3 regions of the Allobosea sp. 10N428 genome follow, and region 3 is predicted to be linked to each of the others. Evidence: riboswitches for the same ligand, from Rfam matches in the RefSeq annotation. Region 3 holds a riboswitch; each other region holds the start of a gene.
What was found. A riboswitch is a leader RNA that binds a small molecule or an ion and turns the genes downstream of it on or off. The one in region 3 is predicted to bind thiamine pyrophosphate.
Positions count from the first base shown of each region.

Region 1: linked by a shared signal. The riboswitch ahead of AC1DDA_RS18705 (LuxE/PaaK family acyltransferase) and the one ahead of thiC (phosphomethylpyrimidine synthase ThiC) in region 3 are both predicted to bind thiamine pyrophosphate.
Region 2: linked by a shared signal. The riboswitch ahead of thiO (glycine oxidase ThiO) and the one ahead of thiC (phosphomethylpyrimidine synthase ThiC) in region 3 are both predicted to bind thiamine pyrophosphate.

Region 1 is NZ_JBFTIC010000006.1:70,439-73,715, reverse strand. Features, by position in the region: gene AC1DDA_RS18710 (acyl-CoA reductase) at 1-758, opposite strand, end outside; gene AC1DDA_RS18705 (LuxE/PaaK family acyltransferase) at 764-1,840, opposite strand; TPP riboswitch at 1,930-2,057, opposite strand; gene ggt (gamma-glutamyltransferase) at 2,197-3,277, shown strand, end outside.
Region 2 is NZ_JBFTIC010000001.1:646,078-649,354, reverse strand. Features, by position in the region: gene AC1DDA_RS03055 (SapC family protein) at 1-235, shown strand, start outside; tRNA gene AC1DDA_RS03050 (tRNA-Ser) at 754-844, opposite strand; TPP riboswitch at 1,042-1,143, shown strand; gene thiO (glycine oxidase ThiO) at 1,221-2,216, shown strand; gene thiS (sulfur carrier protein ThiS) at 2,200-2,397, shown strand; gene AC1DDA_RS03035 (thiazole synthase) at 2,399-3,169, shown strand; gene AC1DDA_RS03030 (thiamine phosphate synthase) at 3,184-3,277, shown strand, end outside.
Region 3 is NZ_JBFTIC010000004.1:456,982-460,258, reverse strand. Features, by position in the region: gene AC1DDA_RS16175 (OmpA family protein) at 1-648, shown strand, start outside; gene AC1DDA_RS16170 (hypothetical protein) at 1,091-1,288, shown strand; TPP riboswitch at 1,360-1,464, shown strand; gene thiC (phosphomethylpyrimidine synthase ThiC) at 1,543-3,277, shown strand, end outside.

The DNA.
Region 1 (3,277 bases), on a different contig from region 3:
AAGCGGGTCGTGATCGGCAGTTTCGCACGCAGTGCCGCGAGCGTGTCGTTGCCGCCATAGGCCATGACGGTGTCGGCCGCGCGCAGGAACGCCGGTTCGGCAGCCGCTTTGCCGCCCTTCCACCAGACGATGGCGAGGCATTCGCCGAGTTCCGGGTCGATTTCGGCGAGGAGGCCCGCGAACCAACCGGCCGTCAGCGGCTCGGCCGAAGCGAGCTTGCCGACGCTGCCGGCCTTGACCAGCAATCCGCAGATCAGGCTCCAGAGCGAGAGCGCCGGGACGTTGCCGGCCCAGACATGCAGCAGGAGCTCTGGGCCATGGGCGCGCAGGTAACCGCCCTTGGCCGTCGGCTGGAAGCCGTCGAGCATGGCGGGATTGGCGAAATCCTCGGCCAGGAAGCGCAGGAGCTGCGGGCGCCGGAAGGTCTTGAGATAGCCGGTCAGGCCGAGCCGGACCGTCTCGCGGTCATAGCCGGTGACGATCGGTAGAAGGTGCTCGGCCTTGCGCCGTAGCGGGTGCTGTCGGTCGAGCAGGCGCGCGACGGCGGCGTCGATCGCCGCGACGATGCGCGCCGTGTCCATCCGCTTCAGCCGGGCGCGGGCATTGTTGCGCACATGCTCGCAGAGCGTCGCAGCCTGAGCCTCGTCGAGTTCCGGCAGCGCGACCGAGACGCTCTCGCCCCAGGCGCTGTGGCCGACCTCGCGCCAGCGCAGTGCCTCACGGCTCAGGCCCGGCAGATGGCCCGCATGCTCGATCACGTCCGTCAGCCCCGCGCCGCGGCGAGGAACTCCGCCACAGCGACCGAGCAGCCCTTCGAGGCCTCGCCATCGACACGGCCGAGCAGCTTGAAGCCTCCCGGCACGATCTCGCCGGCATCCTCGGTCAGGATCGCCGCGACGCAGTTGAAATGGGCGAGGTCGTGATGGACGATCACGCCGCGCTCGCCCTCCGGCAAATCCGCTCCGCTCAGCGGATCGACGACGCGGCTGCGGATCCAGTGCGGGCCGGATTTCACCGACGGGCAGACCGCATTGCCGTCGTCGTAGAGCTGCGAGCTCAGCTCGGTCATGCCGTACATGTTGATGCAGGATGAGCGCGGCACGCCGAAGGCGGCGGCGAGCCCGTCATAGAATTCGTCCGGCGTAAGTTCGCGCGACTGGCCCTTGAAGCCGCCGGTGTCGAGGATGAGGCTGCCTTCCGGCAGAGCAAACCGCAGGCCGCGTGCCGCGAGCTCATCCATCAGTGGCACGAAGGAATAGCTCGCGCCGAGCAGGGCATAGGGCTCGCCGCTGGCCTCGGCCTGCGCGAGCGCCGGCAGTAAACGATCCAGATCGAGACCGGCGGCGCCAATGAAGACCTGGGAATCGGGCGTTCCGCATTCGCGCCGGGCGAGCCCGAGATAATGCCCGAGCGAGGAATTCGGCAGCGCCGTCTCATCTGGGAAGAGGATGCCCATGCGGATGCGCTCGCGGCCAAGCATGAAACGCGCGCGGAAATTCACCAGCATCGAGCGCTTCCAGACGGCGAGCGTCGGGTGGTAGCTGCGGCCGCGCACGCCCTGTGTTGTGCCGCTCGTCATGAAGACATGGCTTGACGCCTCCGGCGGGCTGCAGCTCAGCGTCAGGTCCTTGAAGGCGGTGATCGGCACGGCCGGGATGTCGCGCCAGCGCTTCACCGAAAGCGGCGTGCGGCCGCGCTGCAAGCAGAAGCGCTTGTAGGGCTCGTTGTTGCGGAACTGATAGGCGAAGACCTTCAGCGCCATCGCCTCGAACTCGGCTTCCGACGCGTCGGGAAGCGCGATGAACGCCAGCAGCGCCTCGATGATCTCGGCTTGCGTCACTGCGGCCCACTCCGTTCGGACGCTCGCGGCCAAGCCGGGAGCGTCGATCGCAAAAGGATCACGGGCGCAAGCTGGAATCAGGGCCTTGGATGGCCGCATGTCCCGCATCCCTACGCCGGTATGATCCGGATCAGGTTCGGAGGGTCACCGCGTTGCCGGTCTCAAGAGCCAGCCGGCGGAATCTCAGCCTCCTAGCGAGGCCCCCCTGGGAACAGGGTTTAGGTGGGGCTTCGGGCCATGGCTTGTCAAGCGTTGCCGGCGCAAGGCCAGGTTGGAGCCGACTCGAAATCCTGACATGGCGCGCATGCCGAAGAAGAGGCTCGACGCCGGCCTTCAAAACCGTTTCTGTGCCGGCCATGAACCTTTCCGCGCCGCCGCCCCGCATCGCCTCCTTCACCTGCGAGAAGAAGCCGGCCACCGGCTCGCGCGGGATGGTCGTCACCAATCATCCGCTCGCCTCGGCGGCGGGCGCGCAGATGCTGCTCGCCGGCGGCAATGCGATCGATGCGGCGGTGGCGTCGCTGTTCGCGCTGACGGTGGCCGAGCCGATGATGGTCGGCATTCTCGGCGGTGGCCTGAGTCATATCCGCCTCGCGGACGGCCGCCATGTCGTGATCGACAATCTCTCGACCGCGCCGGGCCACGCGACTCCGGACATGTATGACTGCCTGTCCGACGAGATCGGCAGGCAGCGCGAGACACGCGACCGCGAGAACGTGGTCGGCGCCAAGGCCGTTGCAGTGCCGGGCGCGCTCAAGGGCTGGTGCGAGGCGCTGGCGCGCTTCGGCACGCTGCCGCTGGCCGAGGTGCTGCAGCCGGCGATCGGTCTGGCGGAGCGCGGCTTCGTGGTCACGCCCTATCTTTCGAATTGCATCACCGACAACGCCGCCGATCTCGCCCGCGATCCGGGCCTCACCGCGCTCCTGCTGCCGGGCGGCCAGCCACTCCAGCCCGGCATGCGGCTGGTTCAGCCGGACTATGCCGCCAGCCTGAAGCTGATTGCGGTGGAGGGGCCGGATGCGCTCTATGGTGGGCGGCTCGGGCGGGCGCTGACCGACTACATGGCGGCCCATGGCGGGCTGATCGATCAGGCCGATCTCGCGAATTACCGCATCGAGTTGCGCGAGCCGATCCGCGGCTCCTATCGCGGCTATGAGATCATCGGCCCGCCGCCGCCCTCGTCCTCGGGCGTGCATATCGCGCAGATGCTCAACATCCTCGAAGGTTACGATATCGGTGCGCTCGGCTTCGGCTCGGCGGATGCGGTGCATCTGTTGGCCGAGGCGCTGAAGATCGCCTTCGCCGACCGGGCGGTGGCGACGGCTGATCCCGCCTTCGTCAAGGTGCCGGTCAACAGGCTGATCGACAAGGGCTATGCGGCCGAGCGGCGCGCCCTGATCGAGATCGGCCGGGCGAAGAGCTGGACGGCCGGGCTTT
Region 2 (3,277 bases), on a different contig from region 3:
AGCTTTCACGGCCGAATTGAAAGCTCTGGATCTGTTCCAGACGATCAACATCGACATCCGCGCGGCCGATGGCGCGACATCCAGCTACAGCGGCTTCTCCGCGATCAGCGAAGAGCGCCTCAACGCGCTTTCGGACGAGGCCTGGAGCGATCTGCGACGCAAGGGCTATCTGATGCCGATCCATGCCCATCTGATCAGCCTGGCGAACTTCGCGCGGCTCGGCGAGCGCCTCTGACACAGATCTCGCCCCGGGCCATGCAAGTGCTTGCTGATCACGCAGGGATGTTGGCCCGGAGAGCTCAGTCTGCGCCCGCCCGGCCGCCGGCGATGATTCGCACCGACCCGTGGTCGTCATTTCGGAGCTGGATTGGCTGAATCTTGGGCACCCCCGAGCCCCGAGGTAGGTGGATGCCATTTTGCGCAACCACTTCTTGGAGCCTGCCCGCGCGCCCGACCGGGGGCGGCCAACCCTGTGGTCGTTTCGAATGGTCCGTCAGCGATAGCACGGTTGCGCCACGGCCAAACGTTCGCGTTATCCGAGCGACCCGCGGCGGTCAGGGCGAGGATGCGATGCGCCTTGAGGAGCCCATCGCTGCGATCGCCCCGTGGTGCGCAGGCGAAATCAACGCAGGCGAATCCTCGTCCCCGAAGGTTTTGCACGAGTACGCGCAGAGGGCTGCCTCCCAGGCATCCCTCCCGAATTTCGGAGCCGTCGCCGAAAAAAGGTGATGGTTTTCAGATGGGTGAAGAAAGTGGCGGAGACGGAGGGATTCGAACCCTCGATACCCTTGTGGGGTATGCTCATTTAGCAAACGAGTGCCTTCAGCCTCTCGGCCACGTCTCCGGCGAGAGGCTCTATGCCCGATTGCAGAGGCCTTTGACAAGTCTCGCCGACAACTTCCTTCGCGCGACCTGTGTATTCGCGCGGGCGCATCTCCCGATCACTCCCGTGCGAAGGGCGCGGTCGGGAGGTGCGAGGCCGCCGCAACGGAGCCTTGCGCCGGCTCCGCTTGCTCCCCGGCGGCGCTGCCATTAAATTGGCGCTGTCCGTTGGGGTGCCGAAAGGCTGAGAGGCGTGGTTCGCGCCAACCCATCGCACCTGATCCGGGTAATGCCGGCGAAGGGAACGGTCTTCGGCTCGCAGACACCTCGCTCGCGCCTCAGGCCGCTGCCTTCCCGGAAGCAGGGAAAGCATGACGCCAGAACGTCCTCACTCAGTCCTGACAGCCGCTGTGGTCGGCGCTGGCGTCGTCGGTCTGGCCTGTGCCACCGAGTTGCTGGCCCGGGGTGTGCAGGTCGTCCTGCATGAACGCGGCCCGCGCATCGGCGCCGAAGCCTGTTCCTGGTATGCCGGCGGCATGCTCGCGCCCTGGTGCGAGGGCGAGAGCGCCGAAGAACCGGTGATTCGGCTCGGGCAGCAGGCGGCCGATTGGTGGGAGCGCCATGCCGGCGGCGTCGCTCGCAACGGCACGCTCGTGGTTGCGCCGAGCCGGGACCGTTCGGAGCTGCGCCGCTTCGGTCAGCGCACCGACCATTTCGAGGAGATCGACGGCGAGGCCATCGCCGGGCTGGAGCCCGATCTGGCCGGCCGCTTCTCGCGCGGCCTGTTCTTCTCCGCCGAGGCGCATCTCGATCCGCGCCAAGCCATAGCGGCCCTGGCCAAACGCCTCGTCGCAAATGGGGCCGCCCTTCATTTCGGCAGCGCGGTCGAGCCGGCCGATCTCGATGCCGATATCGTCCTCGACTGCCGCGGGCTGGCGGCGCGCGATGTCCTGCCCGATTTGCGCGGCGTCAAGGGCGAGATGCTGCTGCTCCGGAGCGACGAGATCCAGCTGTCGCGGCCCGTCCGGCTGCTGCATCCGCGCATCCCGCTCTATATCGTGCCCCGCGCAGACGGCCTCTTCATGGTTGGCGCGACGATGATCGAGAGCAGCGAGCGCAGCCGCATCTCCGCCCGCGCCATGCTGGAGCTGCTCGGCGCGGCCTATGCGCTGCATCCCGCCTTCGGCGAAGCGGAGGTCGTCGAGATCGGCACCGATGCCCGCCCGGCCTTTCCCGACAACCTGCCGCGGCTGACGCGCCGCGGCCGCGTGATCCATGTCAACGGGCTCTATCGCCACGGTTTCCTGCTCAGCCCCGCCATGGCGCGGATGGCGGCGGAGGCCGTGCTGAACCCGCAAGCAACACCGGAGATGCTGCATGACCTTGCTGCTTAACGGCGCGCCGCAGGAGATCGCGGCGAAGACGCTGGCCGAGGCGCTGGCCGAGCTCGGCTTTGCCGACCGCATCGTTGCGACGGCGGTGAATGGTGACTTCGTGCCGGCGCGCAAGCGGGCGGACGTCGCCTTGAGCGAGGGCGACCGCATCGAGATCGTCGCGCCGATGCAGGGAGGCTGAGATGGCATCCTTCTATGGCTTCGCTCCGCAGAACCCGCTTTTCCTCGGCACGGCGCAATATCCGTCTCCCGCCATCCTGGCCGAGGCGGTGAAGCGCTCGGGCGCCGAGGTCGTCACCGTCTCGCTGCGCCGGGAATCGGCCGGCGGTGCTGGTCAGGCCTTCTGGGCGCTCATCCGCGAGCTCGGCGTCAGGGTGCTGCCGAATACGGCGGGCTGCCACACCGTCAAGGAAGCCGTCACCACCGCACAGATGGCGCGCGAGGTCTTCGGGACCGACTGGATCAAGCTCGAGGTGATTGGCGAGGACGACACGCTGCAGCCGGACGTGATCGCGCTGGTCGAGGCGGCCCGCATCCTCGCCGATGACGGCTTCAAGGTTTTCCCCTACACCACGGAGGACCTCGTCGTCGGCGGGCGCCTCCTCGATGCCGGCTGCGAGGTGCTGATGCCCTGGGGCGCGCCGATCGGATCGGGCAGGGGACTCAACAACCCCTACGGCCTGCGCAGCATGCGCCAGCACTTCCCCGACATTCCGCTCGTCGTCGATGCCGGCATTGGCCTGCCCTCCCACGCCGCGCAGGCGATGGAGATGGGCTATGACGGCATCCTGCTCAACACCGCCGTCGCCAAGGCCGGCGATCCCGCCGCGATGGCAGAGGCTTTCGCGCTTGCCATCCGTGCCGGCCGCCAGGCCTTCGCCGCGCAGCCGATCGAGGCGCGCGACATGGCCGCTCCTTCCACCCCCGTCATGGGCAAAGCCTTCCTGGCCTGAAAGTCTGCTCCCGCATGAAGCTCGACCCGTTCTACCCCATTTTCGACAGCGCCGACTGGCTGGAGCGGATGCTGCCGCTCGGCGTCAAGCTGGTGCAGTTGCGCGTCA
Region 3 (3,277 bases):
GGCCGGCTGATCCGCCGCACCCGCATCGATCGCGACAACCGCGAGGTGGTGATCATCGACAACACCCTGCGCGATCGCCCGGGGCGCTTCGCCGACGATATCGTCGTGTTGCCGCCGCCGCCGCTGCCGATCCCGCGCGAGCGCTATATCGTCGATGCCGACCAGGCCGACGAGGCGTTGATCTACGAGACGATCATGGCGCCGCCGATCGCCGCGATCCCGCGCCGTTACACGCTGGACGAGGTCCGCTATTCGCCGGATCTGCGCGCCCGCATGCGCAGTGTCGATATCGACACGATCACCTTCGAGACCGGCTCCTGGCAGGTCACGCCCGACCAGGCGCAGCGCCTCGCAGTGATCGCGGATTCGATCCGGCGCGTGCTGCAGGGCTCGCCGAACGAGGTCTTCCTCGTCGAGGGCCACACCGACGCGGTTGGTGCCGATGTCGACAATCTCTCGCTCTCGGATCGCAGGGCCCAGTCGGTCGGGGAGATCCTGACGCGCGACTTCCAGATCCCGCCGGAAAACCTGACCACCCAGGGCTATGGCGAGCAGTATCTGAAGGTGCAGACGCAAGGGGCATCCCGCGAAAACCGGCGCGTGACGCTGCGGCGAATCACGCCGCTGCTGACCGGCCAGAACCGCTGATCCTCGGGCGGGGCTGCTCCAAGGGCAGCCCCGTTCGCTGTGGGCGTGCGGGGAACCCCGCACGCCCACAGCGGTTTCTCTTCCGGAGGAGTCGCTGATGGGAGATGCAGCCATGAAGATGTCCGCTCTGGCGATGGCAGGTCTGGTGCTTGCCTGTTCATTCGCGCCGTTTCCGACATGGGCTCAGAATGCTCCCCCCGCCGAGAAACAGCCTGCTCCAGGCGTGCCGGCGGCGCCGCGTGCAGATGAGGCCGTGCGGCCGCCGGCAGGGGAACGCGGTATGCGGCCTCGCGCCGACAGGCGTGAGCAGCGCTATGACAGGGCACAGGCTGGTCCGCCGCAGCCGAGTCGCGACCCGCCGATGCCGCGCTCGGTGCCGTCGATCATCAGGCCCTGAAGGTCGTTCAGGATTTCGCAAGGCGGGCGCATTAGCGTCGCCGGCATGAGCGACGCAGCTTCCGTTTCCCGCAGCATCGTCACGATGCAGGCCGCCTCGACGCAGCAGGCGCTATCGGTCGAGATGCTCAGGCAGAACGCGCAGGCCGAGCAAAGCCTCGTCACCATGCTCCAGCAAAGCGCTGATGCAGCCAAGGCGACGCTCCCGGCCGGTCAGGGCGGCCTCGTCGACCGCACCGCCTGATCTCCTTTCCCCAGCTTCGATCGTTTGTCGCTGAGGCCGTTGCCAAGCGACTTCTCTGCGCCTAACCTCGCCTCTGTTCCGAGGGGTGCCCGCAAGGGCTGAGATGGCTTCCGAAGCCGAACCCGTCGAACCTGATCCGGGTCATACCGGCGGAGGGACTGGAACGCGTGCACAGGGCCGAGCCTTGTCCGCAGACAGCGACTGTACCGCTTTCAAGCCCGGATCTCCTGACCTGTCGCAAGGAGGAGATCCTCATGAATGCCCACGCAAAACCCCAGAAGAACAGCGTCAAGACCGCGCCGCAAAGCGTGACGACCGGCCCGATCATCGGCTCGCGCAAAATCTATGTCGCCGCGCCCGAGCATCCCGAGATGCGCGTGCCGTTCCGCGAGGTCGTGCTGACGACCGATGCCGAGCCGCTGGTGCGCATCTACGATCCCTCCGGCCCCTATACCGAGACCGACGCCAGGATCGACCTGAATGCCGGCCTGACGCAGCCGCGCCGCGCTTGGCTCGATGCCCGCGGCTTCCAGACCGTGCCCGGCCGCGCCGTCACCGCCGCCGATAACGGCCATATCAGCGAAGCGCAGCTCGTGCCGGCCTGCCCGGCCGAGCGCCCGATCCTCGAGGCGAAGCCCGGCCAGATGGCGACGCAATACGAGTTCGCCAAGGCCGGCATCATCACGCCCGAGATGATCTATGTCGCCCATCGCGAGAATCTCGGCCGCGCCGCCATGATGGAAGGCGCCAGGGAGCGCCATGCCGACGGCGAGAGCTTCGGCGCTGTCGTTCCGGAATTCGTCACGCCCGAATTCGTCCGCGAGGAGATCGCGCGCGGCCGGGCCATCATCCCGGCCAATATCAACCACCCCGAGCTGGAGCCGATGGCGATCGGCCGCAACTTCCTGGTCAAGATCAACGCCAATATCGGCAATTCGGCCGTGACTTCGGGTGCCGCCGAGGAGGTCGAGAAGCTGGTCTGGGCGATCCGCTGGGGTGCCGACACGGTGATGGACCTCTCCACCGGCCGCAACATCCACAACATCCGCTCCTGGATACTCAGAAATTCGCCGGTGCCGATCGGCACGGTGCCGATCTATCAGGCGCTGGAGAAGGTCGGCGGCGATCCGATCAAGCTCGACTGGGAGGTGTTCAAGGACACCCTCATCGAGCAGGCGGAGCAGGGCGTCGACTACTTCACCATCCATGCCGGCGTTCGCCTTCCCTATGTCCCGCTGACGGCCAGCCGTGTGACCGGCATCGTCTCGCGCGGCGGCTCGATCATGGCGCGCTGGTGCCTGGCGCATCACAAGGAAAGCTTCCTCTACGAGCGCTTCGACGAGATCTGCGACATCATGCGCAAATACGACGTCTCGTTCTCGCTCGGTGACGGCCTGCGTCCGGGCTCGATCGCCGACGCCAATGACCGCGCCCAGTTCGCTGAGCTGGAGACGCTGGGCGAGCTGACCCAGGTCGCCTGGACGAAGGGCTGCCAGGTCATGATCGAGGGCCCCGGCCATGTGCCGATGCACAAGATCAAGGAGAACATGGACAAGCAGCTGCGCGAATGCGGCGAGGCGCCCTTCTACACGCTCGGACCGCTGACCACCGACATCGCGCCGGGTTATGACCACATCACCTCTGGCATCGGCGCGGCGATGATCGGCTGGTATGGCTGCGCCATGCTCTGCTACGTCACGCCGAAGGAGCATCTGGGTCTCCCGAACCGGGACGACGTCAAGACCGGCGTCATCACCTACCGCATCGCCGCCCATGCCGCCGATCTCGCCAAGGGCCACCCGGCGGCGAAGATCAGGGACGACGCGGTCTCCCGCGCCCGCTTCGACTTCCGCTGGGAGGACCAGTTCAACCTGGCGCTCGACCCCGACACGGCGCGCGAGTTCCACGACGAGACGCTGCCGAAGGATGCCCACAAGGTCGCGCATTTCTGCTCGATGTGCGGGCCGAAATTCTGCTCGATGAAGATCA